One region of the Kitasatospora sp. NPDC048407 genome, then DNA from elsewhere that is predicted to be linked to it. Evidence: riboswitches for the same ligand, from Rfam matches in the RefSeq annotation. Region 1 holds a riboswitch; each other region holds the start of a gene.
The links. Region 1 has a riboswitch for cyclic di-AMP ahead of ACGFWJ_RS30340 (M23 family metallopeptidase). Riboswitches for the same ligand answer to the same signal wherever they lie in the genome.
Positions count from the first base shown of each region.

Region 1 (7,131 bases):
GGCCGCTGAGCGCGAAGCCGAGCTCCCGGAAGGCGGCCCGGGAGAACGGGGCGCGCCAGAACCCGGGCCGGGTGGAGTGGTCGCCGGTGGAGGCACGGTACGCAGCGGTGGACATCCGCGGTCCTTCGGGTGGTCGGGGCGGTGCCGCCGGTCGGCGGCGTCGGGCACTACTCCAAGGTGCCGTACCGGGCCGGGGTTCCGGAATGAGGTCTGCTTCCCGATCGATGGTGGGGTTAACCCCCGGGTCGCAGGGCGGGGGCGGCGAGTTGGACGGCCCGCCACTCGGGGGCGAGCAGCGAGTACTGGAGTGCGTCGTGCCAGCTGCCGTCCCAGTGCGACTCGGCGCGGATCCGGCCCTCGTACCGGAAGCCGGCCCTGGTCAGCACCCGGGCGGCGGCCGGGTTGTCGGGGTCGGTGCGGGCGAACAGCCGGTGCAGGCCGAGGGTGTCGAAGCCGAGCGCGCACAGCAGCGCGGTGACCTCCCCCGCGTAGCCGCGGCCCCAGGTGTCGTGCCGCAGTACGCAGCCGAGCTGGGCGGCGTGTTCGCCGTCGCGGGTGAGGGCGCCCTGGCCGATCGGTTCGCCCGCCGGGTCGTCGACGGCCAGCCGGTAGTGCTGCCGCGGCTCGGCCTCGGCCTCGTCGAGGTAGAGCTCGATCTGGTCGGCGCATTCCTCGAAGTCGGCCGCGTCGAACGGGAGATGCCGGATCACCCGGGGGTCGCCGTGGAGGGCGTGCAGCGCGGCGACTTCCTCCGGGGTGTGGTGGTACTCCCGCAGCGTGAGCCGGGGGCCGGTCAACCGGACGGTCTGCATGGGACTCGACCCTACCGGTCGGCCCCGCGCGGACCGGTTAACGTACCGGGGTGGACGACGAAGACCTGCACCTGCTCCCCCGTACCCGTGCCGCCGACCTGCTGGACTGGGCGGCCGAGGAGGGTTTGGAGGCGGTACCCGAACCGGCGGTGCGGACCGTACTGACCCTGCTGGAGCTGGGCGGCGCCCGGCTGCACGACGGTTTCCCGGAGCTGTCCTCGCCGGTGCTGGAGCACCTGCTGTACGAGCAGCTGCACCTGTACGTCCAGCCGGACGGCGACGCCTGGGCGTACCCGGCGGCGGTGCGGCTGCTGATCGAACGTCAGCGGGCGGCGCGGCGGCTGAACGCCAAGCGGCTGGAGAAGCTGCGCGAGGAGGCCGACTGGCAGGGCCAGGTGCTGGTGGACTCGCTGCTGCGCCGGTCCGACCTGCTGACCTGGCCGCGCCTGTACACGCTGCTGCTGCGCGCGGACGGCGTGCCGGTGGACGACCTCGACCAGGTGCGGGGATGGCTGGAGGACTTCCGGGCGCTGGACGTCGAGGAGCGCTTCGCCGCGTACGAGCGGGTGCCGGGGGTGGATCCGGACGGTGGCTGGGGCCCGGAGCGGGCGCTGCTGGTCGGGGTGTCCACGGACGGGGCGCGACGGCTGCTGGAGCACGGCCTGATGCGGCGCAGCTACCGCAACCTGGCCGAGCTGAACGCCCGGGGCCTGCCGATGCCGGACGAGCTCTCCGGGGAGTTCGAGGACTTCGAGGAGGCGGTGGCGCAGGCCGCGATCGACCTGTGCGGCGAGTGGACGGTGCCCGGGCTGGCCCGGCTGCTGCTGGAGGAGTACCCGGAGCTGGCCCCCGAGGTGTACTGAGGGTTTCGGCCCGCCGGGTCCGCCGATCGGAGGACCCCGGAATCGTCCTGATGATCCATCGGTCCTGGCCGTCCGGACGATCCGCGGGGCGGGGCCGCCGGGCCAGGGTGGAGCCATGGACATCGTGACTCCGGCCGGCGCCACCTCCGTCGGCCTGCGCCCGCCGTTCCGTCGGATCGCCGCGCAGGCCGCCGCGCTCTGGTCGGCCGTCTTCGCCCTGGTGCACCTGTACTGGCTGCTGGGCGGCCGGGCCGGTCTGCCGGGCGGGCTGTCGGTGCTGGACAACACGCCGCTGCTGGTGATCGACATCATCGCGATACCGCTGTGCGCGGTGGCCGCGGCGCTGGCCCTGGCGCTGATACGGCCGTGGGGCGAGCGGCTGCCGGCCCGCGGGCTGCTGTGGGCGGCCCGGGGCACGGCGGTGCTGCTGATCGTGCACGCCGCGCCCTCCGTGCCGGACTGGCTGGCGCTGGCGGCGGGTCACCGCTCGGTGGCGGAGCTGGACGCGATGGCCCGCTTCGCGACCGTGCTGTACGAGCCGTTCTTCCTGGCCGGCGGGCTGCTGTTCGGCTGCGCGGTGTTCGGCCGGCGGCTCCTGCCCGAGCGCGGCGGCCGTCGATGAGCGGAAGAACTACGGCTGCAGGCCGCGCTGCTGGAGCCAGGGCAGCGGGTCGATCGGGGCGCCGCCGCCGGGGCGGACCTCCAGGTGCAGGTGCGGGCCGGTGACGTTGCCGGTGGCGCCGACCGCGCCGAGCACGGTGCCGGGGGCGACCTGGCCGGAGGCGGTGGCGATCCGGGAGAGGTGGCAGTACCAGAGTTCGGTGCCGTCGGGCAGGGTCTGGATGACCCGGTAGCCGTAGGGGCCGGACCAGCCCGCCGAGGTGACGGTGCCTCCGGCGACGGCGGCGACGGGGGTGCCGGTGCGGGCGGCGAAGTCCAGGCCGGTGTGCAGGTGCGCCCAGTGCGCGCCGGACTGGGCGAAGTGCGCGGTCAGCTGGTAGCCGGCCACCGGCAGGGTGTGCGCGGCCTGCTCGGCCTCGGCCTGCTGGGCGGCCCGCTTGGCCTCGGCCTCCTGCGCGGCGGCCAGCCGGGCGGATTCGTCGGCGGCGGTGCGCTGGCCGTCGGCCTGCTGCTGGATGCGGGCGGCGAGGGCGAGCCCGGGGTCGCCGGCGAGGAGGCCGTCGGAGGCTTCGTCCGCGGCGGTGACGGGCACCGGGGCGGCGGCCTGCGCGGGGGCGGCGCCGAGTGCGGTGGCGCCGAGCGCGGCGGTCATCGCGGTGACGCCCAGCAGGGGCGCGCCGGCGCGGGACTGACGGGGCAGCCGGTGCCGGGCGGCTTCCGGCTCGACCGGGTGGTCGAGCAACTGGGTGCCGGTGCTCTCGGTGTAGGTCGACGCCACGGGGGCGTGCTCCTTCCTTCCCTGCCGCCGACCGGGTTAGCTGACGGGTTCGGAGGTGGAAGGTCTCCTACGGTCGAGCCCAGGGCCGTCCCGATTCACCCCGGTGGAAACGTGGTTCCCCGGCTCCTGGGACGCCCCGAAGGGTGTGCCCAAGTGGATTAGGCGTGGCGCACGGTGCCGCATGGTTACGGCGTTGCCGACCGCGCTGCGTTATCAAACGTTAATCCTATGGACCCCATGATTCCAAGCCGCTACCACGAGACAGCGAAGATTTCCTGACGCCCTATGGGTGATTTGTGACGGTTCACCAGGGCCAACCTGACGGATTGTGACCGAGTGGTTGAGTATCCGTACTCACGCCACGCCTCCGGGCCGGCGCGACCCTGATGCCATGACCGCAACCGTGCCGCACCGGACCACCGCCGCCTACTTCGCCCAGGCCGCCGTCTCCTTCGGACTGGCCACCGCCGCGCTCTCGCTCGGGATCGCCTACCTGCCGGTGAGCGCCTGGATGCGCGCCTTCCTCGCCGTCGGGCTGCTGTACGAGATCACTTCCGCGTTCACGCTGGCCAAGGTGATCCGGGACCGCCAGGACGAGGGCGCGATCACCAGCCGGGTGGACCAGGCCCGGCTGGACAAGCTGCTCGCCGAGCACGACCCGTTCAAGGTGGAGGGGATCTGACCGATCCGGCCGGCCTCCACGGCTTGACGGCTAAGGCTATTAGCCTTAGCTTTATGGCTATCGGCAGTCGGCCGGGCCTCCAGCGCCCGGCGCACCGCAACGCCCGCCCAGGAGGCCCGCGATGAACAGCACCCTCGGCACCACCCGGTACGTCGACGTCCCCGGCGGCCGGATCGCCTACGACGACACCCCCGGCACCGGCGTCCCGGTCGTCCTGCTGCCCGGCATGCTCGACAAGCGCGCCACCTACCGGCACCTCGCACCGCTGCTGACCGCCGCCGGGCACCGGGTGATCACCATGGACCTGCGCGGCCTCGGCGAGTCCTCCACCGGGTTCACCGACTACTCCCCCGCCGCGATCGCCGACGACCTGGTCGCCCTGCTCGACCACCTCGACCTGCGCGGCGCCGTCCTGGCCGGCAACTCCTACACCGGCGCCACCGTGGTCCGCGCGGCCGAGCTCGCCCCCGGGCGGACCGCCGGGGTGGTGCTGATCGACGCCTTCATCGAGAACCTCCCGCTGAACGCCTTCCAGAAGGCCCTGTTCGGCCTGGCCGCCCCGCTGGTCACCGCGTTCCCCGGCCTGTGGAGCTCGATGCAGAAGTTCTACTACCCGACCGCGCGGCCCGCCGACTTCGACGCCTACCGGGCCGGCCTCGCCGAGATGCTGCGCGAGCCCGCCCGGAAGGCCGCGCTGCGCGGCTACCTCACGGGGGACTCCGCGCCGGTCGGCTGGTGCGAGGCCGTCGACGTGCCCGCGCTGGTGCTGATGGGCAGCAAGGACCCCGATTTCCCGAACCCCGAGCTGATCGCCGACCGGCAGGCCGCCGCGCTGCGCGGCCGTAAGGTGATGATCGAGAACGGCGGCCACTACCCGATGGCCGGCTACCCCCAGGCCGTCGCCGACGCCCTGCTCCCTTTCCTGAACGAGCTGAACGAGGTCGCCCGCTGATGGCCCGCGCCGGACTCTCCCCCACCGCGGTGGTGGACCACGCCCTCGACCTGATCGACGCCCAGGGCGCCGAGACGCTCACGCTGGCCGCCGTCGCCGCCAAGGCGGGGGTCGCCACCCCGTCGCTGTACAAGCACGTCCCCGGGGGCCTGGCCGAGCTGCGCCGCCTGGTCGCCGTCCGCACCCTCGACGACCTGACCGACCACCTGGCCGCCGCCGTCCTCGGCCACTCGCGCGACGAGGCGGTCGCCGCCCTGCTCGCCGCGTACGCCGGGTACGCCACCCGGTTCCCCCGTCGCTACGCCGCGCTGCCGCAGGCGCCCGAGCCCGACCCGGAGCTCATGGCGGCGGGCGAGCGGCTGGTGAACGTGCTGTTCGCCGTCCTGCGCGGGTACGGCCTGGAGGGCTCCGAGGCGGTGCACGCCGCGCGCACCCTGCGGGCCATGGCCCACGGGTACGCCTCGTTGACCACGGCGGGGGCGTTCCAGCTCGCCGAGGGGCCGGACGTGACGCTGGAGCGGCTGACCGGCGTGCTGGTCGACGGCCTCGGCCACTGGCCGGGCGGACGCGGCGCGTGACCTGACGGGGGCCTGGCGCGTTCTACCCGATATGAAGAAGCGCAGCCTGCTCGCCTTTGCCTCGCTCGCCGTCGGCGTGGTCGCCTCGCTCACCGCGCCCAGCGCGCACGCCGGCCCCGAGCACACGGCCGGCACCACCCCGCACACCGACACCCTCTCCGCCCCGGACCGGCCGATCGCCGAGGAGGTCCAGGAGGACGGTTCACCGGCCTGACGGCGCCTCCCGCCTGCGCGTGGGCCCCCGCACGCGCCCCTCCACACCATTTCGCAACCGGTTCCCCACGGATCCGACACCAATGGTGCGTAACACTGTCCTTCGGTCGGGAAGTCATACCGCGTGAAGACCTTCACGGGTGACCGACAAGCACGGAGGACAGCACACATGCCGCAGGTGACTCAGCGCATCGAGCACGGCACGGGACTGATCCCCGCCCCCCGCGCCACCTCTGACGGGTCGGCGGCCGGGACGCGGTCCGACGCGCTGCCGCAGCCGGAGGGCTGGGGCGCGACGCTCGCCCGCTGCTTCGCGGTGGCCCGGTCGCTGCGCTCGCTGCGGCCGGTGACGGCGAAGGACCCGCAGCCGTACGGCGAGGTGGACGGCCAGTAGCGGCGGCCCGCGCCGGATGTGACGGAGCGTGAGCCAGGGCCCGGCCGTCCGGCGTTGCCGCCGGTCCACCGGGACGCCACCTGACGGACGTCCGACGCTGTCGGTTCTGTCCGACATTGACGCGCTCTGAACAGCAATGCTTCGATCAGTTCATACGCCAGTAGGAAGTCCACCCTAGAATTCGGCGGGTGACGACCACTCAATGGTGCTTGGCAGCAGCCGCATTGCTCGCCCTTCTCGCTCTCGCGGCCTCCGCTCGGTCCCGCGCCGTCACCCGAAACCTGCGCGGCCGGCTGGCCGCCACCGAGGACGAACTCGCCGCCACCCGCGACCGGCTGGCCGCCGAACTGGCGGACCGTCAGGCGGGTGTCGAGACGGCGCTGCGCGAGCAGGAGATGAACGCGGCCACCCGCCGCGCCTTCCTCAGCGTGGCCCGCCGCATCCTGGTGATGGCACACGACCAGCAGGCCGGACTGGACGAGATGGAGCGCACCCACGACGACCCGGTGCTGCTCGAAGGACTGCTGCGCGCCGACCACGCGGCCGCCCAGCAGGCCCGGCTCGCCCAGACCCTGGCAGTACTGTGCGGCTCCCGCGCGGGTCGCCACTGGCCGGAGCCGGTCTCGCTGGAGGACGTGGTGCGCGGCGCCCAGTCGCGCATCCTGCCGTTCCAGCGGGTGGTGGTGCACAGCCGGGTCGACACCGCCGTGCTCGGTGCCGCCGCGGAGGCGCTGATCCACGCGGTGGCCGAACTGCTGGACAACGCGACCCGCTACTCGCCGCCCAGCTCCCAGGTCTACGTCACGCTGATGCCGGTCCACAACGGCGCGGTGATCGAGATCGACGACTGCGGCGTCGGCATGACCGAGGTGACGGTGGCCAAGGCGGGCGCGGCACTGTCCGGCGGCGGCTCGCTGGAGGTGTCGCGGATCGGCGAGGTCCCGCAGCTGGGCCTGGCCGCGGTCGGCCGGCTCGCCGAGCAGTACGGCTTCCGGGTCACCATCAACTCCGCGCCCTCGCCGTACGGCGGTGTGCGGGTGGTGGTGCTGCTGCCGTCCGCGCTGCTCACCGATCCGCTGTCGGTGCCCGCGAGCAGCATCCCGCGCACCGAACCGGCGGCGGCCGCGCTGCCGGCCCGTCGCCCGGCCGTCGCCGCGGACCACGACCGGCCGTCCGTTCCCACGCAGGGCGGCGCCCTGCCGCGGCGGGTCAACCGCCGTGGCAGCGCCCCGCAGCAG
Region 1 covers NZ_JBICXW010000022.1:75,895-83,025, reverse strand. Annotated here, with positions in the region: gene ACGFWJ_RS30360 (sensor domain-containing protein) at 1-115, opposite strand, end outside; gene ACGFWJ_RS30355 (GNAT family N-acetyltransferase) at 234-812, opposite strand; gene ACGFWJ_RS30350 (hypothetical protein) at 863-1,675, shown strand; gene ACGFWJ_RS30345 (DUF3995 domain-containing protein) at 1,791-2,297, shown strand; gene ACGFWJ_RS30340 (M23 family metallopeptidase) at 2,307-3,074, opposite strand; cyclic di-AMP (ydaO/yuaA leader) riboswitch at 3,085-3,249, opposite strand; gene ACGFWJ_RS30335 (YiaA/YiaB family inner membrane protein) at 3,466-3,756, shown strand; gene ACGFWJ_RS30330 (alpha/beta fold hydrolase) at 3,878-4,708, shown strand; gene ACGFWJ_RS30325 (TetR-like C-terminal domain-containing protein) at 4,708-5,286, shown strand; gene ACGFWJ_RS30320 (hypothetical protein) at 5,318-5,500, shown strand; gene ACGFWJ_RS30315 (hypothetical protein) at 5,669-5,893, shown strand; gene ACGFWJ_RS30310 (sensor histidine kinase) at 6,082-7,131, shown strand, end outside.

Region 2 (7,131 bases), on a different contig from region 1:
CACCCGCCGCGCGCAGGCCGAGAGCCGCCGACTGGCCGCCGAACTGGAGGCCGCCCGGGCCGCCGCCGCCGCCGAGCGCGGCGCCGCCGAGATCGAGGCCCGCCGGCTGCGGCACCGGGTCGCCGAACTGGAGGCGGCCGTGGAGACCGGCCGGCGCACCGCCCGGGAGGGCCGCAGCGTCGAGGACATGCGGCTGCGGCTGCTGCTGGACACCGTGCTGCAGTCCGCGCAGGGCCTGCAGCGGGAGCTGGCGCTGCCGGTGACGGCGCTGCGCCCGGCCGACCTGGTGGAGGCGGTGGAGCCCGGTTCGGCCTCGCCGCACGACGTGGCCCGGCGCGGGCTGGCCGAGGACGACCCGGCGCTGCTGGACCAGCTGCTGGCCATCCCGCAGGTCCACCTGGTGGTGGACGGCTACAACGTGACCAAGACCGGCTACCCGCAACTGCCGCTGGAGCAGCAGCGGTTGAGGCTGCTGGGCGGTCTGGCGATGCTGGCCCAGCGGACCCAGGCCGAGGTGACCTGCGTGTTCGACGGCCAGGACCTGGACGTTCCGGTGATCATGGCCCCGCCGCGCGGCGTCCGGGTCCGGTTCAGCCGGACCGGGGAGACCGCGGACGAGCTGATCCGCCGCCTGGTGCGGGCCGAGCCGCAGGGCCGGCCGGTGGTGGTGGTGTCCGCCGACAAGGAGGTCGCGGACGGGGTGCGCAAGGCCGGCGCCCGCCCGGTGGCCTCGGTTCTGCTGCTGAACCGCCTGTCGCGCAGCTGACGGGCGCTCAGCGGTGTTGGGGCGTCCGGAGTGTGTCGGTGTGGTGAAGAGGGGCGGAGAAGTGAATCCGGGAGCCCCCCGGGAGTGGACGCGGAGGCAGGGACTTCACTAGGGTCTGGCGTCAAACCTATATTCCGGACTATCGCTCTAACGGGTGAGTCCAGAGGAAGAAGGAGCACCGCCTTGGCCTCCCACCGCCGTCCCAAGCAGCCGAGTCGCGCCCGGGTGACCGTGCTCACCGCTGCCGCCGCGACCGCGGTCGCCCTGTCGGCCCAGGTGAGTGCGCACGCCGCGCCGGCCCAGCCGAACAAGGACGAGATCAAGGCGCAGGTCGACAAGCTCATGGAGGAGCAGGAGCAGGCGGCCGAGAAGTACAACGGCGCCAAGGAGCAGGCCGACCAGCTCCGCAAGCAGGCCGACCAGCTGCAGGACCAGCTGGCCCGCAGCCAGGACCAGCTGAACGAGCTGTCCTCCGGGCTCGCGGCGGTGGCCGGCGACCAGTACCGGCACGCGGGCGTCGACCCGTCGATGCAGCTGATGCTCTCCGCCGACCCGGACAAGTACCTGGACAAGGCGTCCTCCTTCGACCAGGCGGCCAGCACCCAGGCCGAGACCCTGAAGTCGCTGCAGGACCAGCAGCGCCGGCTGAACCAGCAGAAGCAGGAAGCGGCGGACGTCCTGAAGGAGCTGGACAACTCCACCCAGGCGCTCAACGACGCCAAGAACGAGGTCAGGACCAAGCTGGAGCAGGCGCAGAACCTGCTCAACCAGCTCTCCGCCTCCGACCGGCGGGCGATCACGCAAGGCGACGGCGCCGCCTCGCGCAGTGCCGACCGGGTCGACCCGGCCACCCTGCCGAAGGCCGCCGGCTACGCCGGGGTCGCGGTGCAGCGGGCGCTCGACAAGCGCGGTGCGCCGTACGTGTGGGGTGCGACCGGCCCGAGCACCTTCGACTGCTCCGGCCTGATGGTGTGGGCGTACGCGCAGGCCGGCGTGTCGCTGCCGCGCACCTCGCAGGCGCAGGGCAGCTACGGCGCCAGCGTCGGCACCGACTGGCACAACGCCCAGCCCGGTGACCTGGTGGTCTACTACGGCGACCGGCACCACGTCGGCATGTACATCGGCAACGGCATGGTGGTGCACGCGCCGCACACCGGTGACGTGGTGAAGACCATGAAGGTCGACGCGATGCCGATCTCGACCATCCGTCGGGTCTGACGGTCCGACAAACCGGACATAGGCCCCTCGGGGCGACAATTGACACGCCGTGACACGCCCGGGCGGGTCGAGATCCTGCTGTGATCTCGAACACGTCCGGGCGTCGCGTTTCCCTGGTGAACGGCGGGAAATGCTACGCACTGCGCAACGGATCCCTTACGTTCGGTCAGTTTCGTAATCGAAATTGACTCAGATTCAGATTTTTTTCCGACAAGGATTTGAACGGATCACGGATCGGTTACTAGGGTCATAGTTCGACCACCGCAGAGTCGATCGCCCAAGGGGGGCGACGGCGGAGGTCGCCGCCGAGTCCGTGACGCAGCGGGTGGATCGCCAGAACGAGATCCGCCGACGGGGATACCCCTGAGGGGGTTGCTGTCGAACGGAGCCGGGGAACCACGTTCCCCCGGGGTGAATCGGCGCCAGGTCGGCCGCGAGAGCGGCCGGTGAGGCGCTGTAGGGCGTCTCTTCCGGCCCGAACCCGTCAGCTCACCCGGTAGGCGGTGTGAGGAAGAAGGAGTCCGCCTTCGTGGCGTCCCATCGCCGTCCCAAGCCCGTCGGCCGTGCCCGGGTCTCGATTCTCACTGCCGCTGCCGCCACCGCCGTCGCGCTGTCCGCCCAGACCGGCGCGCACGCCGACCCGGCGCCCACCAAGGACCAGGTCAAGGCGCAGGTCGACCAGCTCAACGAGCAGGCCGAGGTGAAGACCGAGGCGCTCAACGCCTCCGTCGAGAAGCAGCAGAACCTGCAGAAGCAGGTCACCCAACTGCAGGACCAGCTGGCCCGCCAGCAGGAGCAGGTGGCCACCGTCCAGGACAGCCTGGCGACGATCGCCGCCGAGCAGTACCGCAACGGCGGCATGCCGCAGACCATGCAGCTGATGCTCTCCAGCAACCCGGACAGCTTCCTCGGGCAGGCCGGCACGCTGAACACGGTCGGCGCCACCCAGGCCGACCTGCTCAAGAGCTTCAAGGCCGAGCAGGCCAAGCTCGACGGGCAGCGCGAGGAGGCCGCGCAGAAGCTCGCCGAACTGGACACCACCACGAAGGCCCTCAAGGCCGACAAGGAAGACGTCCAGTCCAAGCTGGCCAAGGCGCAGGAGCTGCTCAACACGCTCACCCAGAAGGAGCGCGACGATCTCGCGGCGGCCGAGGCCAAGGCCGCGAACGACTCCCGCACCCAGGCCGAGCGCGCCTCCCGCGACAACACCCGCACCGACCTCGGCGCCCCGCCGGCGCAGGCGCCGGCCGGCTACGCGGGTGCCGCGATGAACGCCGCGCTGTCCAAGCTGGGCAGCTGGTACTCCTACGGCGCGGCCGGCCCGAGCACCTTCGACTGCTCCGGTCTGATGCAGTGGGCGTACGCCCAGGCGGGTGTCTCCATCCCGCGCACCTCGCAGGCCCAGGCGGGTGCCGGCACCAGCCTCGGCACCAACATCGCCAACGCCCGTCCGGGTGACCTGATCATCTACTACGGCGACCAGCACCACGTCGGCATGTACGTCGGAAACGGGCAGATCGTGCACGCCCCGCACACCGGCGCGCAGGTCCGCTACGAGTCGGCGACCGTCATGCCGATCACCAAGATCGTCCGGATCTGACGGCCGCTCGGAGCCTTCGGCCCGGCACCCCGCACAGGGGGTGCCGGGCCGCCCTCGTTCCGGTGTCCGATTCGCGGTCGAATATTCGAAGTTGTCAGGGTTTGGACTGGATCCGTCCGACTCGCTAACCTCTGCCCCGGCCCCCCGTGCGGACGGCCGTCCGATCCGCGGGCGGCGGCGGAGGCCGGAGCTCAGGAACGGAGTCGTCGCACGTGCCAGTGCACCGTCGCCCCCCACTGCCCGGTGTCCAACGCCTCGCCCGAGCCCTGGCGCTCACCGCCGCCGCGACGGGCGTGATCCATCTCGGCGTCGCCCCGGCCGCCGCCACTCCGGCCGACCCGCCGGACCGCGCCGACGTCAAGGCGCAGGTCGACCAGCTGTACGACGAGGCCGAGCAGGCCTCCGAGAAGTACAACGCCGCCCAGGAACAGCAGAAACGGCTGCAGCGCGAGGCCGGCATCCTGCTGACCCAGGTCGCCGCCGGGCAGGACGACCTCAACCGGCTGCGCGCCGACCTCGGGGCGGTGGTCGCCGCCCAGTACCGCGCCCAGGGCCTCGATCCCACGCTGCGGCTGATGCTCGACAACGACCCGGCGTCCTACCTGGCCGGCGCCCGCTCGCTCGGCCAGGCCACCGCCCGGCAGAACGAGACCCTGCGCGACCTGCGCGAACGACAACGCCGGCTGGACCAGCGCCGTCAGGAGACCGCGGCCAAACTCGACGAACTGGAACAGGTCCGGCACCGCCTGGCCGCCGCCAAGGACGAAGTCCGCACCCGCCTCGCCCGGGCCCGGCAGCTGCTCGGCGACCTCACCGCCGCCGAGCGCGACCGGCTCGCCTACGACGACGACGCCCGGGCCGCCCGCGGCGCCGACCGCTTCGACCTCGGCAACGAGCCCCCCGCGTCCGACCGCGCCGCCGCCGCGCTGAACGCGGCCGTCTCGAAGATCGGCTCCTCGTACGTGTACGGATCCACCGGGCCCAGCACGTTCGACTGCTCCGGTCTGATGTACTGGGCGTGGCGGCAGGCCGGAGTGACCCTGCCGCGGACCTCGCAGGGGCAGGCCTCGGCCGGCCGGCGGGTGAGCCTCGCCGAAGCCCGGCCCGGAGACCTGGTGATCTTCTTCAAGGACAGGCACCACGTCGGCATGTACGCCGGCGGCGGTGTCGTCGTGCACGCGCCGCACCCCGGCGCCCGGGTCCGCTACGAGAGCGTCAGCGCGATGCCGGTCAACTCGGTGGTGCGGGTCTGAGCCAGCACGAGCCCCTGGTCACCGACCTGCCGCAGGCGCCGGCGCCGCGGCAGGCCGGTGCTTCGCCGTCCCGGCGGGCCGCGCTGCTGGTCGCCGCCGGGTGCGCGGCCCAGCTCTCGCTGCCCCGGGTGCTCCCCGCCGGGCCCGCCGGACCGGCCGCCGCCCCGCCCGGGCCGGGCGCGCCGTCCGGGGCCCGGGACGCCGTCGCGCAGGTGCTGTCGCGGCGGGCGGGCGCGATCCTGCGGCGCGACCCCGCCGGGCTGCCGACGGCGGCGGGCGCCGAGGAGGCCGACCGGGACCTGCTCACCCGTACCGCCGCGATCCGGTTCACCGAGTACACGCTGCGGCTGACCACCTTCACCGAACCCGCGCCCGGCGCCGAACGGCTGACCGTCGGCGCCGAACTCGGCTACCGGATCTCCGGCGTGGACGACTACCCGGCGCTGCTGGAACGGCAGATCGACCTGCAGCGCGAGCCGGCCGGCTGGCGGGTGCTCCGGGAGGTGCCCACCGGCGCGGTGGCGCCCTGGGACCTGGGCACCGTCCGGACCGCGACCGGGCGGCACAGCCTGGCGCTGGGCCTCGGCGAGGACGGCGAACTCGCCGACCTGGCCGCCCTCGCCGACCGTGCGGTGCCCACCGTCGAAGGCGTCTGGGGTCCCTGGAAGCCCGGCCGACTGCTGCTCGAACTGCCGCTCACCGTCCAGCAGTTCGCCCGCCGGATGGACGTATCCGCAGACGCGTACCAGGGGATAGCCGCAGTCACCCTGGCGGTCGGCGGCGCGCCGACGCACACCCCCGCGGATCGGATCGTGGTCAACCCCGACGCGTACCGGCAGCTCAGCGAGCTCGGCCGCCGGGTGGTGGTGACCCACGAGGCCACTCACGTCGCCACCCGGGCCGACACCAAGGCGTGCACCCCGTTGTGGCTGTCCGAGGGCGTCGCCGACTACACCGGCTACCAGGGCACCGGGCGGACCACCCGGCAGATCGTCCCCGAACTCGCCAAGGACGTCCGGGCCGGGCGGATGCCCACCGGGCTGCCCACCGACGACGCGTTCACCGCCGGCTCGGCCGGCATCTCGCAGGCCTACGAACTGTCCTGGCTGGCCTGCGACTTGATCGCCCACCGGTACGGGCCGGACCGGCTGGTGGCGCTCTACCGGGCCGTCGGGCAGAACGGCGCCGGCGGCCTGGAACGCGCATTCCGGGCCGAACTCGGCCTCGGCGTCGCCGAGTTCACCAAGGACTGGACGGCCGCGGTGGCCACCCTGCGGGACTGACCTCAGCCGGCCAGTGCCCGCTCCAGGCCCGCCGCGTCCAGGAACGCGGTGTGGGTGCCCGCCGTGGTGCAGGCGAACGCGCCGGCCGCCGCACCGGCCCGCATGCACTCCTCGACCGGGCGGCCCGCCAGCCGCCGCTGCAGGAAACCGGAGACGAACGCGTCGCCCGCGCCGTTGCTGTCCACGATCGGCGCGCCCGGGTCCACCGCCGGGAAGTGCCGGGGCGCCTCGTCCTCGCGGGTGAGCAGGAACGCGCCGTGCGCGCCCGCGGTGGCCACCACCAGCTCGGCCCGGCCTTGCGCCAGGATCGAACGCATCGCCGCTTCCGGGCGGTTGCCGAGGCCGGCCGCGGACAGGAACACCACGTCCGAGCGGAGTGCGTAGAACCGGTGGTGCTCGTTCTCGCCGTCCCAGGCGTGCAGGTCGGTGGAGCTGGGGCGGCCCAGCCGTTCGACGTCCGGGTACATGTCGCGGTTGACGCCCGTGATCGACAGGTGGACGTGCTGCGAGCGCTCCAGCAGCGGCAGCCAGAACTCGCGCGGCAGCCGGGCGTCCGCCGGGTGGCGGCCGTCGTAGAAGGAGAACCGCAGGCCGTCCGCGTCCACCAGGTTGACGCTGCGCGGGGTGCCGGCGGGGGCGGGCAGGTGGCTGAAGTCCAGGCCGCGGCGGGCGTATTCGGCCAGCACCAGGGCGCCCTGCGGGTCCTCGCCGAGGAAGTCGGCGAGCTTGGTGCGCAGGCCCAGCGCGTGGCAGGCCAGCGCGACGCCGTTCCCGGTGTGCGCCGGGTAGTCGCGCACCGGGGGGACGTGCACCGAGTCGACGCCGGGCGGGATCTCCAGGCGGTCCACCCGGACGATGGTGTCCACGCCGACGCCGCCGACGATCAGGATGTCGTAGTCGATCATTCGGCGATGGTGGCAGCGAAAAGCCTTGCCCTGCAAGCGCTTTCAGAAACTTGCAGGGCGGGGCGGGGTGTCAGGCGCGGTCCGCCGGAGTGAGGTCGTCCAGCAG
Region 2 covers NZ_JBICXW010000026.1:68,400-75,530, reverse strand. Annotated here, with positions in the region: gene ACGFWJ_RS32090 (NYN domain-containing protein) at 1-766, shown strand, start outside; gene ACGFWJ_RS32085 (NlpC/P60 family protein) at 950-1,984, shown strand; cyclic di-AMP (ydaO/yuaA leader) riboswitch at 2,351-2,503, shown strand; gene ACGFWJ_RS32080 (NlpC/P60 family protein) at 2,514-3,584, shown strand; gene ACGFWJ_RS32075 (NlpC/P60 family protein) at 3,797-4,837, shown strand; gene ACGFWJ_RS32070 (hypothetical protein) at 4,966-6,120, shown strand; gene ACGFWJ_RS32065 (carbohydrate kinase family protein) at 6,123-7,025, opposite strand; gene ACGFWJ_RS32060 (glycosyltransferase 87 family protein) at 7,096-7,131, opposite strand, start outside.
Region 2: linked by a shared signal. The riboswitch ahead of ACGFWJ_RS32080 (NlpC/P60 family protein) and the one ahead of ACGFWJ_RS30340 (M23 family metallopeptidase) in region 1 are both predicted to bind cyclic di-AMP.

Region 3 (7,131 bases), on a different contig from region 1:
GCTTTGTCGTGCCCCGACGCGGCGGTGGAGCCCTGACACCGCATAGGTTCACAAGTGATCACCCCATCGGACACCCCGGGAGCAGCCATGGCCATCGCCGCGTCGACACCGTCCACCGCCGTCCTTGCCGACCTGCTGCCGCAGGCGTCCACCCGGATCGGCGCGCGGGCCCGCGACCTGGCCCTGGTGGCCGGCGGCGCCGCACTGACCGGCATCGCCGCCCAGCTGTCCGTTCCGGTGCCGGGCTCGCCGGTGCCGGTGACCGGGCAGACCTTCGCCGCGCTGCTGGTCGGCACCGCGCTCGGCGCCCGCCGCGGCGCCGCCGCGCTCGGCCTCTACCTGGCGGCCGGCGCGGCCGGCCTGCCCTGGTTCGCCGAGGGCACCTCCGGCGCGGGCATGGCCACCTTCGGCTACGTGATCGGCTTCGTGCTGGCCGCCGCCCTCACCGGCGCGCTGGCCCGCCGCGGCGCCGACCGCAGCCCGCTGCGCACCGCCGGCGCGATGGCGCTCGGCAGCCTGGCGATCTACGCGGTCGGCGTGCCGTACCTGGCGTTCGCCCTGGACGTCCCGCTGGCCAAGGCCGCGAGCCTCGGTCTCTACCCGTACCTGGTCGGCGACGCGCTGAAGATGGTGCTCGCGATGGGCGCCCTGCCGCTCACCTGGAAGCTTCTCGGCCGCCGCTGACGGGCGACCCGTTCCGAACCGGGCCCGCCGCCCCTGCCGGGGCGCGGGCCCGGTGGCATGTCACACTCGTGTCCATGCGCGTCTACCTGGGCTCCGACCACGCCGGATACGAACTGAAGAACCACCTCGTCGAGTGGCTGAAGGGGGCCGGGCACGAGCCGGTCGACTGCGGCCCGCACATCTACGACGCCGAGGACGACTACCCGCCGTTCTGCCTGCGGGCGGCCGAGCGCACCGCCGCCGACCCGGAGGCGCTGGGCGTGGTGATCGGCGGCTCCGGCAACGGCGAGGCGATCGCCGCCAACAAGGTCAAGGGCGTCCGCGCCGCGCTGGCCTGGAGCGAGCAGACCGCCGCCCTCGGCCGCGAGCACAACAACGCCAACGTGATCTCGGTCGGCGGCCGGATGCACACCGTGGACGAGGCCACCAAGTTCGTCGAGATCTTCCTCAACACCCCGTACAGCGGCGAGCCCCGGCACACCCGCCGGATCCAGATGCTCTCCGAGTACGAGACCACCGGCGAGCTGCCGCCCGTCCCGGCCCACCACCCGCAGGGCTGAGCCGGACCCAACGCACCGCGCCCGCCCGGGAGTTGTCCCGGGCGGGCGCGTTCGCTTTTTTCCCGGACGGTCAGAAGCCGTGCGGCAACCAGGGCTCCAGCCCCGAGCGGAACGCCGCCGACACCTGCTCCAGCGCACCCGTCCGCAGCTCCCGCACCAGCCCCGCCGCGGCCAGCGCCGTCAGCGAGGTGCCGCCCAGGTAGACCGAGCCCAACTCGCGGACGTCCAGCTCCAGATCGGCCGGCTCGTCCGTCGGCACGCAGGAGGCCGGCTTGCCCGGTACGGCCGTCAGCCGCCAACGGCCCGCGTTCCACGGGCAGAACGCGTCGGTGACCTCCAGCACCGCGTCCACCGGCTGCGCCCAGCCGCGCGCCTCAAGCGCCTTCGGCAGGTCCACCAGCCGCACGAACATGGCGTCCACCAGCCGGGGCATCAGGTGCCGGTAGTCCGACACCAGGTGCAGCAGCGGGTCGTCCGCCGGCAGGTTGAACGCCTCCACCCGCTCGGTGAGGTCGAGGTCAAGCAGGAACTCCCACAGCCGGGCGTACACCCAGGGCTGCTCCGCCTGCACCGCGCGGACCCGGACCACGCCGGCCGCGCCACGATCGTTCCAGTCGTCCTTCACCGCGTACCGGGCGTAGCCGAGCAGCTCACCGGTCTCCGGATCCTCCGCCACCACCGACTGCAGCGGGGAGAAGCCGCTGCGGGACTCCGGCGCGTCCAGCACCGGCAGCTTGTCCCAGCCCGGCTGCCGCACCAGGGTGCCCGGGCGGCGAGTGGCCAGACGGTCGTACAGCTCCTCGCAGCGGGCCAGTTCGGCCCCCGGATCGGCCAGCCGCAGCACCAGCTCGCCGCGGCGCTCCGGCGTGTGCACCTTCACCCGGCCGCGGATCATCGATATGACCGCCTTGCGGGTGCCCTGCCCGTAGCCGAACCGCCCGTAGATCACCGGCTCGGACGCCGTCAGCACCGCCAGCGCCTCCCCGGCCGCATGTACGTCGGCCAGCTGACGGCGCATCATGGCGGTCAGCGCGCCCCGGCGCCGATGGGTGGGCAGCACGCCCACCATCGTCACGCCCGCCGCCGGGACCACCGCTCCGCCCGGCACGACCAGCCGGAAGCTGAACGCCGAGCAGCCGCCGACGATGCGCTCGCCCTCGCAGATCGCCAGCGAACGCTCCACCTCGGTCAACTCGTGCCACAGCGCGCGTTCGGCGGGAGCCTCCCCGCCGCCGCCGAAGGCCACGTCAAGGGTGCTGTACCAGGTCTCCCACTCCTCGGCGCGCAACGGCCGGATGGTCAGATCGGGGTGTCGAATCGTCATGAGCCCCTGCCTACCACCCGATCCGGAACCGTGCGACCGATTTGTCGCGCCCATGCCGTAGCCGGCCTCCCGGGCGGCCGAAACCCACCGGAGCGTGCCCCTCCCGTTGCACTCGGTGCCACCGGGCCGTCGACGCGCGCACCGGCGGTGGATACAGTCGGTCCCCATGGTCGGCAGAGCGCGCCCCAGAGCGACGGGCCGGGACGGCGGACCGTCCCGCGAGCCCGTGACGGCCCGGCTGCGCGCTGCGCTGTACCGGGCCAGGCGCAGGGTGCGCCGCACCGGAGTCGACTACTTCCGCGGCGACGGCGTCGACTGGTGGGCGTTCGCCGCCCTCGCCCTCGCCGTGCCCGTCCTGGTCCTGCTGAACATCCTGCTTCCCGACTGGGCCCCGCCCACCGCCCTGGTGCTGCCCGTGCTGGCCGGCGCGCTGCTGCTGCGCCCCGGCACCCTGGTGCTGCTGTACGCCGTCGCCGCCGCCGGACTGATCACCGAATCCCTGGTGCACACCGGCGAACGCGTCGCCAGCGCGCAGCCGGAGACCTACACCCACGGCGTCACCCCCGGCTCCGCGCTGGTGGTCGGCGCGGTCGGCGTCGCCGGACTGCTGGTCGCCCAGTTCCGCCGCCGGATCGGCGTGCCCTGGCGCGGCGGCTCCACCATGCTGTTCGACCTGCGCGAGCGGATCCGGATCCAGGGCCGGGTCCCGGAACTGCCCGACGGCTGGCACACCGACACCGCGCTGCGCCCGGCCGGCGGCCAGTCCTTCTCCGGCGACTTCATGGTCGCCGCCCGCACCGGCCCCGGCGGACGGATGCTGGAAGCCGTCCTCGCCGACGTCTCCGGCAAGGGCATGGATGCCGGCAGCCGCGCCCTGCTGCTCTCCGGCGCCTTCGGCGGCCTGCTCGGCTCGCTGCCCGCCCACGACTTCCTGCCCGCCGCCAACGGCTACCTGCTGCGGCAGGACTGGGCGGAGGGCTTCGCCACCGCCGTCCATCTGGTGGTCGACCTGGACACCGGCGAGTACGAACTGCTCTCCGCGGGGCACCTGCCCGGCATGCACCGCCTCGCGGGCGCCGGGTACTGGGAGGTCAAGGAGGCCGAGGGCCCGCTGCTCGGCGTCTACGACGAGGCCAAGTTCGAGGGGGTGCGCGGCACCCTCGGCCCCGGCGACGTCCTGATGCTGTGCACCGACGGCATGGTGGAGATCCCCGGCCGCGACCTCGCCGAGGGCATGGACCGGCTGATGGGCGAGGCCGACCGGCTGGTCGCCACCGCCCCGGGGTCGATCCGGCCAGGCTCCGCGGTCCGGCTGATCGACACCGTCGCCAAGCACGTCAACGACGACCGCGCGGTGCTGCTGGTCTGGCGCCGCTGAACCTCCGTCCGGTGCAGACGCGGTGAGCGCGGAGTGTCCACGGAGTGTCAAACCCGGACGTTGATCTTCGGCCAATTCCGGTTCGCGGCCCGAGCCGGGCGGCGATGTTGGATCTGCCTGCCGGTTTGCCGCGCAGGCCAGCACGGACCACCGCCCGCCGACGGGGTGTCAGAACCCGTCCGCTATCGTCGCGGTCGGCGAAAATCAGTCCTGCCAGGCGGGTTCGGGCACCGAGCGACCGGGCAAGTCCTTTACGCACTCAGCACGAGCGACCACACTGAGTCCGGATGGAGTGGTGGGGACACGGGGGGCAGGGGCCGGTTTCCGCCTGGGAGCCAACGCCGGCTTCCACCGAACCCCCGCCATGAATCGAGGAAGTGAGTCCCGGTGGCCTTCTCCGTCTCCGCGCTTGTCCTGTTCGGCATCATCGTCGCGATCTTCATTCGCAACAAGCAGCTGAAGACCGGGCACGCCATCGTCGCCGCCCTGTTCGGCTTCATGCTGAGCCAGTCGACCATGGCTGGCCCGATCCAGCAGTTCCTCACCTCGGTCTCCAAGGCCATCGCGTCGATCGCGGGCTGACGGCCTGTCGGCTCCCCGGCGGCACGCCACGACGGGCGGGAGACACCCCCGCGCCGTCCATTCGGCCTGCCCACGGTGACCAGGCTCACCCGCGACGTCACGCCAGGTCCGCGCCCGAACGCGCACGGTGGCCGAAGTCGCCCACCGTGCGGGGTTCGTACGCGCACTGTCATGATCGCGTACGCGCACCGCAGCGTGGTGTCGGCACAGCGTGACCTGGTGGATCGTCAGCCCCTTCCCGATCCAGGGAGCGGGGCCGATCGGCGTTTGCCAGCCTCACGGGCCGTGGGATTTGCTTCCTCCGCAGCCCGGCCAGTGACCGGGCGGGCCACCGGACGGAACGCCTAGTCCTGCCGTCGTCCGGTGCCGACCAGATACCACGCCACGGCAGGAGCGGGGGAACCACAGGTAAGTCGCCGGGCCCGGAAACCACCGGGAACGGCTCGGGGTGAAGCCGCAGTCCCTGCGGCCGGGCAACTCTCGCCCGAACCCGACAGCTCACCTCGCAGGCGTCGGAGAGGAACGCCTTCATGTCCGCTCAGGGCAAGCACCGCAAGCCGAGCCTGGCCACCATCGCCCGGATCGCCATCGCCACCGGTGTGGCCGGCGCCGCGATCGGCCTCCCGGTCACCGCCGCCTCCGCGCACACCGCCACCGAGCAGGCCGGCAGCCGCCCGTCCACGGTCTCGGTGGACGCCACCCCCGTCGCCGACCAGGCCGCCGCCCCGCACAGCTACCGGGTCGCCTCCGGCGACACCCTGTCCAAGATCGCCGCCGCGCAGCACGTCGACGGTGGCTGGCAGAAGCTGTACCAGGACAACCGCTCCGTGGTCGGTGGCAACCCCGACCTGATCTTCCCGGGCCAGAAGCTGGCCATCAACGGCCAGGCCGCCGCCCCCGCGCAGGCCCCGGCCGCCAAGTCCACCTCCACGGACACCGCCACCGCGCCGAAGGTCGCCGTCAAGAAGGCCGACACCGCGAAGCCGGCCACCACCGGCACCGTCAAGGCCCAGCCCGTGGCCCCGGCCCCGCAGGCGGCGCCCCCGGTCGCCACCACGGCCACCACCGCCACCACGGCCCCCACCGCGGTCCCGGCCGCCGCGAGCAACAGCTCCACCTACGTCGCCCCGGCGCCGGGCAAGGTCACCACCGGTTACAAGGTCGCCGGCTCCAACTGGGCCTCCGGCTACCACACCGGCATCGACTTCCCGGTCGCCACCGGCACCAGCCTCAAGGCCATCGCCAACGGCACCGTGGTCTCCGCCGGCAACGGCGGTGCCTACGGCAACCAGGTCGTCATCAAGCTGGCCGACGGCAAGTACGCCCAGTACGCCCACCTGTCCTCGATCTCCGTCTCGGCCGGCCAGTCCGTGACGGCGGGTCAGCAGATCGGTCTCTCCGGCGCCACCGGCAACGTGACCGGCCCGCACCTGCACTTCGAGATCCGCACCACCCCGAACTACGGCTCCGACATCGACCCCGTCGCCTACCTGGCGGCCCACGGCGTCAACGTCTGATCCACGCCTCACCCCCGAAGGCCCCGCGCAGTCCGCTGCGCGGGGCCTTCGGGCTGTCCGGCGAACCGTGCTGGCGCCGCGGAGAACGGCAACGGCCCCGACTGCGTTGGCAGTCGGGGCCGTTGGCCATTCGGAGCGGGTGACGAGAATCGAACTCGCGTGACCAGTTTGGAAGACTGGGGCTCTACCATTGAGCTACACCCGCAAAGGCGTACCCGCACCGCGTCGCGGTGGCGAGGACTGGATCAGGGTACCTGGTCGAGCCGGTGGATTGCACACTCCTTCCGCGCTGTCGGCTCGCGAATATCGCCCCGGTCGGAGGCGGCCCGACGTGTACTCTTCTGCTCGGCACCACGGGGTGTGGCGCAGGTTGGTAGCGCGTCCGCTTTGGGAGCGGAAGGCCGTCGGTTCGAATCCGGTCACCCCGACCGTGCGGCAGGGTCTCGTCCGTGGGCGGGGCCCTGTTGTCGTTGTGGGGCGCGGCCGCCCCGGCCCTGCTCCGCTGTCGTTGTGGGGCGCGGCCGCCCCGGCCCTGCTCCGCCGTGCACCCGGTGCCGGGCGCAGTCACTTTCGTGGTACCGGTAGGATGGACCGCTGGCGGTAGTACGGACAGCATTGCAGCCCCAACCGCCTATCGCCCTGACCGCAAGCCCCCCTAGGAGACCCCACCGTGAAGAGCGCCGTCGAGACTCTGAACCCGACCCGGGTTCGACTCACCGTCGAGGTGCCCTTCGAGGAGCTCAAGCCCAGCCTCGACGCGGCGTACAAGAAGATCAACCAGCAGGTCACCGTTCCGGGCTTCCGCAAGGGCAAGATCCCGAACCGGGTCATCGACCAGCGCTTCGGCCGTGGCGCGGTGCTGGAGGAGGCCGTCAACGACGCGCTTCCGCGCTTCTACACGCAGGCCGTCGACGAGGGCCAGATCGATGTGCTGGGCCAGCCGGACATCACCGACATCGCCGGTGTCGAGAACCTGGCCGACGGCGGTGACCTGAAGTTCACCGCCGAGGTCGACGTCCGTCCCGAGGTCGCCCTGCCGGACTTCGCCGAGATCGCCGTCGTGGTGGACCCGGTCGAGGTCACCGA
Region 3 covers NZ_JBICXW010000035.1:25,032-32,162, forward strand. Annotated here, with positions in the region: gene ACGFWJ_RS34690 (biotin transporter BioY) at 88-684, shown strand; gene ACGFWJ_RS34695 (ribose-5-phosphate isomerase) at 759-1,244, shown strand; gene ACGFWJ_RS34700 (GNAT family N-acetyltransferase) at 1,315-2,568, opposite strand; gene ACGFWJ_RS34705 (PP2C family protein-serine/threonine phosphatase) at 2,735-3,946, shown strand; gene ACGFWJ_RS34710 (hypothetical protein) at 4,334-4,528, shown strand; cyclic di-AMP (ydaO/yuaA leader) riboswitch at 4,899-5,053, shown strand; gene ACGFWJ_RS34715 (peptidoglycan DD-metalloendopeptidase family protein) at 5,059-6,045, shown strand; tRNA gene ACGFWJ_RS34720 (tRNA-Gly) at 6,180-6,250, opposite strand; tRNA gene ACGFWJ_RS34725 (tRNA-Pro) at 6,400-6,473, shown strand; gene tig (trigger factor) at 6,716-7,131, shown strand, end outside.
Region 3: linked by a shared signal. The riboswitch ahead of ACGFWJ_RS34715 (peptidoglycan DD-metalloendopeptidase family protein) and the one ahead of ACGFWJ_RS30340 (M23 family metallopeptidase) in region 1 are both predicted to bind cyclic di-AMP.

Region 4 (7,131 bases), on a different contig from region 1:
CCGCCTGGTCGTCGCCACCGGCGTTCGCGCGGGCAGTGGCCGCATCCTCCGGCATGGCAGCGACCGTACCCTCCGGCGAGGCCCCGCCGGCCGCTCCCTCCAGTGCCGTGCTTGTGGTGACCGCATGGGCGGCGGCCTCCGCCCGGGCGTGCTCGCGCGTCTCCCGGACGGCGGCGACCGTCAGGCCCAAGCCGAGCGCGACGTAGGCCGCGCCGAGCAGGAACGGCTGTGGGCGCAGACCCCAGTGGGCGGCAATGGCGCCGGTGCCGGTCGCGGTGACGGCCACCGCGAGGTAGCCCGCCGCCTCGTTCAGGCCCATCGCGAGGCCGCGCCGGGCCGGGCCGACCAGGTCGATCTTCATGATCACCGTGGTGGACCAGGTGAGGCCCTGGTTGATGCCCAGCAGCACGTTCGCCGCGACGATCCAGCCCCAGGTCGGGCCCCAGGCCAGCATCGCCGGTATCGGCAGGGCCACCAGCCAGCCCGCGATCAGCACCGGCCTGCGCCCGTACCGGTCGGAGAGGGTGCCGGCGAAGAAGTTGGTGACCGCCTTGGTCGCGCCGAACGCCAGGATGTACGTCAGCGCACCCGTGTAGGCGGACAGGTGGAAGACCTTGTCGGCGAGCAGCGGCAGAACCGTCCGCTCCTGCCCGAGCATGCCCCCGACCAGGGCGTTGACCGCCACCAGCAGGCCGAACTGCGCGAGGTTGGCGCGCAGCCCGAGCCGGATCGGGCGGCCACCGGGCCCGCCGGCCGGGATGGCGGGCGGAGCAGTGGTCGGCGCGGCTGCCCGGGGTGGCAGCGGGCGCTGGGCCTCGACGGACATGGACGGCTCCCGGGTGGTGCGTGATGCGTGGAACGTGGTGCGTGGAACGTGGTGCGTGGTGCGGTGCTCCGCCGGCGTTGACCGCGCGGCGTGCACGACGAGCCTATTCCACTCTTTCATGGATTACTGGATAGGTGCGTCCACCTGTGGTCGTGCGGGCAGCTTCCGGACGGCCGGCAGCGCGAGCAGGAGGAGGGCGGCGGGCACTCCCAGCGCGGTCATGCCGAACAGCGTTCGGTGCACGCCGATCCCGTCCGCGAGCGGGCCTGCGAGCACCAGGCCGAGTGGCATCAGCGCCACCGAGATCAGGTGGTCGTAGGAGCTGACCCGCGACAGCACCTGCTCGGGTATGTGCACCTGGAGTGAGGTCTCCCACAGCACGAAGCAGAGCGAGACGCCGACTCCGGTGCAGGCCTCCAGCAGGGCGATCACCGCGACCGGAGCACCGGATCCGATGATCAGCGCCTGGCAGGAGGCAATCGCCATCCCGACGGCCGCCACCGCCATCGGCCGGGCCGGTTTCAGGCGGTAGGCGCAGACGTCTCCGACGATCGAGCCGAGGCCGAAGGCGGTGACCACCACGGCCCAGGCGCCGGCCCCGCCCCACTCGCGGTCCGCCAGGACCGGGCCGAGCACGAACACCGAGGGCAACACCACCACGTGGTACACCGCGATCGCGAGCATGCCCGACCACACCCAGGCCCGTTCTCGCACCTGCCGCCAGCCGACCCGGAGTTCGGCCAGGAACCCGAGTCGCTCGGCCTGCTCCGCACTGGCCCGCCCGCCCACCGCACCGAGTCTCGCCAGCACGGCGGCGCTGGCCGCGAAGCTCGCGGCATCCACCATCAGGGCACCGCCGGGCCCGGCAAGGGCGACCAGCGCGCCGGCCAGCACCGGGCCGATCACCAACCCCACCGAGTGGACGAGCCCGCGCAAGGCATTGGCCTCGCCCAGCCGTTCACCGGACACCAGCAGCGGGATCAGCCCGGTGGAGGCGGGCAGGAAGAACGCGTCCGCCACCCCGAACACCACCATCAGCAGTGCCAGCACCCCGACCCGGGCCGTCCCGGTGAGCAGCAACACCGCGACGGCCGCCTGGACCACGCACCGCACCAGATCGGAGGCCAGCATGATCCGCTGTCTTGGCATCCGGTCCGCCCACACGCCGCCGATCAGCATGAACACCAGCACCGGCAGCAGGCCCGCCGAAGCCACCAGGCCGACATCGGCGGCCGACCCGCCGATCGACAGCACGGCGAACGGCAGCGCGACGAACGACACCCTGTCGCCCAGGACGGACAGCGACTGGCCGACGAACAGACGGGCGAACTGGCGCTCCACCCGGAGTACTTCGGGAATCAGCACAGCCACGGGCACCTCCACAGCGGGTCGGGGAACAGCGATCACCGCGATGGTAGGAAGCTCCCGAAGCAGCTGTCGCGCGATTTATCCGCAACGCCTGCAATGCCCGGATATCGCTCAACTCGCTTTAATTCCACGGCATTTGATGACAATTCAGCTTCCAAGGCCCAAGCGGGACCGTCCGCCTTCCCTCCCCCCGCTCCCCCAATCCCACCGATCGGCCAGACTTTCGCACCCGACCATCGGACCGCCGGATCACCCGACCGCCCGACCGCCCGGGCAGCGCAACTCGGCCGTAATACGGCCGCGATGAGCTTGTGATTGCTCCGTTCGAGTGATTAGGCTCGGTCCGGCCCGCACCGCCGGGCCCCGCACGCGGCAACGCCGAACCCTGTCCGCCGCGTTGCCGGGTCGACCACCACAACCCTTGGACAGGGACGGGGGAACCAGGTACGTCGCCGCCCCCACGGCTAGGGGTGAAGCCTCCGCACCGGCTCCCGCCGGCACACGGCGGCCGGGCCTCCCTCCGGTCCGAACCCGACAGCTCACCTCGCAGGCGTGCGGAGAGGATCTGGCATGCTCTTCACGGGTTCCGGGCGCCACCGTCGGCAGAGCCAGGCGGAGAAAGCCGCCGAGCGGGCGATCGCCGCAGCCGGCGTCGCCGGCGTCGGCCTCGCCCTGCCCCTGCTCGCCGTGACGGGTGCGCAGGCCGCCCCCAGCACGGTCTGGGACCGGGTCGCCGACTGCGAGAGCGGCGGCAACTGGAGTTCCGACTCGGGCAACGGCCTGTACGGCGGCCTCCAGATCACCGCCCAGCGCTGGATCGACTACGGCGGTACCCGGTACGCCGAGCTGCCCAGCGGAGCCACCCGCAGCCAGCAGATCGCGGTCGCCGAACGGATCCTGGCCACCGAGGGCCCGCAGCCATGGGTGTCCTGCGCCGACACGGCGGGCCTGCGCACGGTCAGCGCCCCCGGCGTGGTGGACAACAACGACTCGGCGGACGAATCGGGTGCGCTGCGCGGCGCCCGCGGCATCGCCGCCGTCAACACCGCCTCGGACGGCACCGTCGCCCCGCAGAACGCCACTCCGGTGTTCTCCGGCCTGCCCGGCTACGACCCGGTGTACCACGTGTACTGGTACGAGAAGAACGGCGGTTGGTTCTGGACCAGCCACCAGAGCCTGTACGAGCGCTACATACAGCTGACGCACCCCCAGCCGCCTGCGGCCACGCCGTCCCCGGCCCCCACCCCGGAGAGCCCGGCCACCCCGACCGCTCCGACCGCTCCGACTACGCCGACTGCGCCGTCGACCGACCCGAGCCCGACCCCGACCACACCGTCCGACAACCAGAACGGCAACGGAAACGGGAACGGCGCCGAGAACGGCAACGGCACAGGCCACGGCAACGACCAGGGCCAGGGTCAGGACAGCCACGGCAACGGCGGCACCCAGCAGCCCACCACCCCCGACCCGGCCACCACCACGCCGCCCCCGAGCGCCTCCACGCCCGGCAGCGCGCCCGCGCCCGCCGAATCCCCGTCCGCCGCGACCCCGTCCCCGCAGCCGTACACCGTCGGCCCGGGCGACACGCTGGCGAAGATCGCCCGCAGCCACGAGCTGAACGGCGGCTGGAGCGGTCTCTACCAGAGCAACCAGCAGGTGGTGGGCGAGAACCCGGACCTGATCCACCCGGGCCAGGTGCTGAACCTGGGCTGACGGCCGCCCGGTCGAGCCGCCGTCACTTCGGGACGGCGGCCAGTCCGGTGCAGCCGCGCAGGCCGTCGCGGCGCTGCTGGGCGGCCTTCGCCGCGCTGCCGGTCTGCGGGACGGGCACGCCGCGGCCGTCGATGTGGGCGGGGGTGAAGGTTTCTCCGGTGACGCGTCCGTCGGTGCTGATGGTGAGTGTGGTGACGCCGGTCTCGTCGGAAGCGGTGTAGTTCGAGGTGCCGTACCAGAGGAAGTTGCCGAAGCCGTACGCCACGTAGGTGTTCCCGAGCATGCCCGCGCCGAGCATGGTGTGGGCGTGGGTGCCGACCACGGCGGTGGCGCCGGCCGTGGCGAGCTTCTTGGCGAGTGCGGTCTGCGCGGCGGTCGGGCAGGCCACGCCTTCCTCGCCCCAGTGCAGGTAGACCAGCACCACGGGCGCCTGCGCCTTGGCCTCGGTGACGGCGCGCAGCAGGGCCTTCTCGTCGAACGCGGAGGCGATGCCGGCCTTGTGCTCGCCGGCCCGCCACTTCTGGTTGGTGATTTCGTCGACCTGGCTCGCCGCCAGGACGGCGACCTTTGTTCCGCGCACGTCGGCGATGTGGGGCGCGAAGGCTTCGGCCGTGTCCTTACCGATGCCGATCAGCGGAATCGGGGAGTTGGCCTTGGCGGCGAGGGTGTCGGCGAGGCCGTCGGCGCCGAAGTCGACGGCGTGGTTGTTGGCCTGGGAGAGCACGTCTATCCCGGCGTCCTTGAGCGCGGTGAGCGCCTTGGGGCTGGTGCGGAACGTGTAGGTCTTGGGCTCGGGCTTGCCGCGGCCGGTGATCGCGGTCTCCAGGTTGAGCACCGCCAGGTCGGCGGCGGACAGGGTCTTGGCGATCGGCCCGAGCGCGGTCTCGCCGGCGGGGGCGGTCAGCCGGGAGCCGGTCCGGCCCTCGAAGTGGACGTCGCCCGCGAAGGCCACGGTGATGCTGCCGGCGGCGCCGCTCGGCGCGTTGTCGCCCGAACCCGTGCTCGGAGCACCCGTCGTTCCCGGGCTGCCGGACGTTGCACCTCCGGCGGAGTCCCCGGCGGGGGCGGCGGCCGTCGTCCCGCCGCCCCCGGATGGCGTCGATCCGCCGCATCCGGCGACGGCGGTGAGCAGCAGGACGGCGGCAGCGGTGGTGAGTGGTGCGCGGCGCATGGTGATTCCCCCGGATCGTTCGCTGCGTCGCACTGTATCCGCGCCACTCGATCACCGGAAGCCCATCTCGCCACCAAATGATCACAACTGTGCGACCTGATCCGCCGTCGAACCGCTCAGGCGATCACTCCGGCCGCGCGCAGCAGCCAGCGGTTGGCGCGGCCGACCAGTCCGGCCCGGTCCAGCACGCCGATCACCTTCTGCGCCATTTCTGTCTTGGTGGTGCGCCAGTGCGGGTTGGCCCGGGCGACGGCCTTGCCGATCTTCGGGTCGATGCCGACGGCGGCGTAGAGCCGGGGGTGGATCAGCGCGGTGGTGGCGTAGTAGATGACCACGCCGAGGAACAGCTGTTCCCACCGCCGTTGCAGCGGCCCGAGCCGCTTGCGGACGAGTTCCTCGCGGGCGTAGGTGATGTGCCGGGACTCTTCGATGACGTGGATCCGGGAGACCTGCCGGGTGAGCGGCTGGACGGTGTCGTCGTTCATCATTTCGCGCTGGAAGGCGTCCAGGATCTCTTCGACGTACATGGTGCCGCCGAAGGTCTGGCTGTGGGTGGAGATCGCCTTGAACAGCCGGCCGAGGTTGTGGGCGACGAATCCGGCACCGTACGCGGGGACACCCATTTTGGCGATCATTCGGGCGAACATGATCGAGTGCCGGCATTCGTCCGCGATCTCGGTGAGCGCGTACTGGACGTGGTTGCTGGTGGGGTCCCGGTCGAAGGCGTGGCGCAGCAGCATCTGCATGAGGATCTCCTCGAACCAGATGCCGACGCTGGCTATCGAGGCGACCTCGTGCTTGGAGAGTTCGACGCGCTCGCCCTCGGTCAGCCGCTCCCACAGGTCGGTGCCGTAGAGGGAGAGGTGGCGGGGCGGGCAGTAGTAGGCGCCGGGGACGGGGTCGGCGTCCCAGTCGACGTCGTTGAGCGGGTTGAACGAGAGCTTCGCGGAGGAGGCGAGCAGGCGTTCGGCGGTGCGTTCCCGGTCGGGGGCGGTGCGCTCGCGGTCGGGGGCGCCGGGGGTGGCGGCGGGGTGGGGCGGCATGCCGGCTCCTTCGCGGTGGGGCGGAGTCGAGGGTGGTCGGGGCGGAACGGTGCCACTGCCGCGAAGGTAGAAGTTATTAGACTGTCCGTCAATACACCGCGCACAAGGAGGCGTTCGCCGTCGGCCCGAGGGTCCGTCAGCCGTGCCAGTCGGCCGGATCGGCCCACGCCGCCAGCATCCGTCCGCTGACGAAGCGCCGCGGGGTCCCGTCCACGGGGTCGGTGAACTCCAGCGACCGTGCCAGCAGTTGGAGCGGACGCCGGTAGTCCTCGGGGTCCTGTTCGGGCAGCAGTTCAGGGTAGATCGGGTCGCCGAGGATCGGCAGGCCGAGGCCGTTCATGTGCACCCGCAGCTGGTGGGTGCGGCCGGTGCGCGGGGCGAGCCGGTAGCGGCCCAGACCGTCGCGGGTCTCCAGCAGCTCGACCCGGCTCTCCGCGTTGGGCTCCCCCGGCACCTGGTAGGCGTCCAGCCGGCCGTGGTCCTTGACCAGCCGGTTGCGCACGGTGGTCGGCAGGGCCACCGCGGAGTCGTGCCGGGCGATCGCCTCGTACGTCTTGACGGCCTCCCGCCGTTCGAACAGTCCCTGGTAGGCGCCCCGGCGGGCGGGGTCGGCAACGAACAGCACCACGCCCGCGGTGAGGCGGTCCAGGCGGTGCGCGGGGCTGAGCCGGGGCAGGCCGAGGTCGCGGCGCAGCCGGGCGAGCGCGGTCTCGGTGGCGTGGCTGCCGCGCGGCGTGGTGGCGAGGAAGTGCGGCTTGTCGGCGACCACGATCCGCTCGTCGCGGTACAGCACCTCGACGGGGAACGGCACCACGGGTTCGGGCGGCCCGGGTTCGCGGTGGAACCACACGTGGCCGCCGGGCCGGTAGGAGGTGTCGGGGGCGATCGGCCCGTCGGTGCCGACGAATTCGCCGGCGTCGAGCATCGCCACTATCCGTCCGGTGCCGGCGGCGGCGCCGTAGCGCTCCTCCAGGTAGGCGCGGACGGTCGGCCAGGGGCCTTCGAGGGGC
Region 4 covers NZ_JBICXW010000002.1:369,277-376,407, reverse strand. Annotated here, with positions in the region: gene ACGFWJ_RS07060 (MFS transporter) at 1-826, opposite strand, end outside; gene ACGFWJ_RS07055 (MFS transporter) at 950-2,197, opposite strand; cyclic di-AMP (ydaO/yuaA leader) riboswitch at 2,595-2,761, shown strand; gene ACGFWJ_RS07050 (transglycosylase family protein) at 2,765-3,907, shown strand; gene ACGFWJ_RS07045 (CapA family protein) at 3,930-5,078, opposite strand; gene ACGFWJ_RS07040 (diiron oxygenase) at 5,195-6,121, opposite strand; gene ACGFWJ_RS07035 (pseudouridine synthase) at 6,258-7,131, opposite strand, start outside.
Region 4: linked by a shared signal. The riboswitch ahead of ACGFWJ_RS07050 (transglycosylase family protein) and the one ahead of ACGFWJ_RS30340 (M23 family metallopeptidase) in region 1 are both predicted to bind cyclic di-AMP.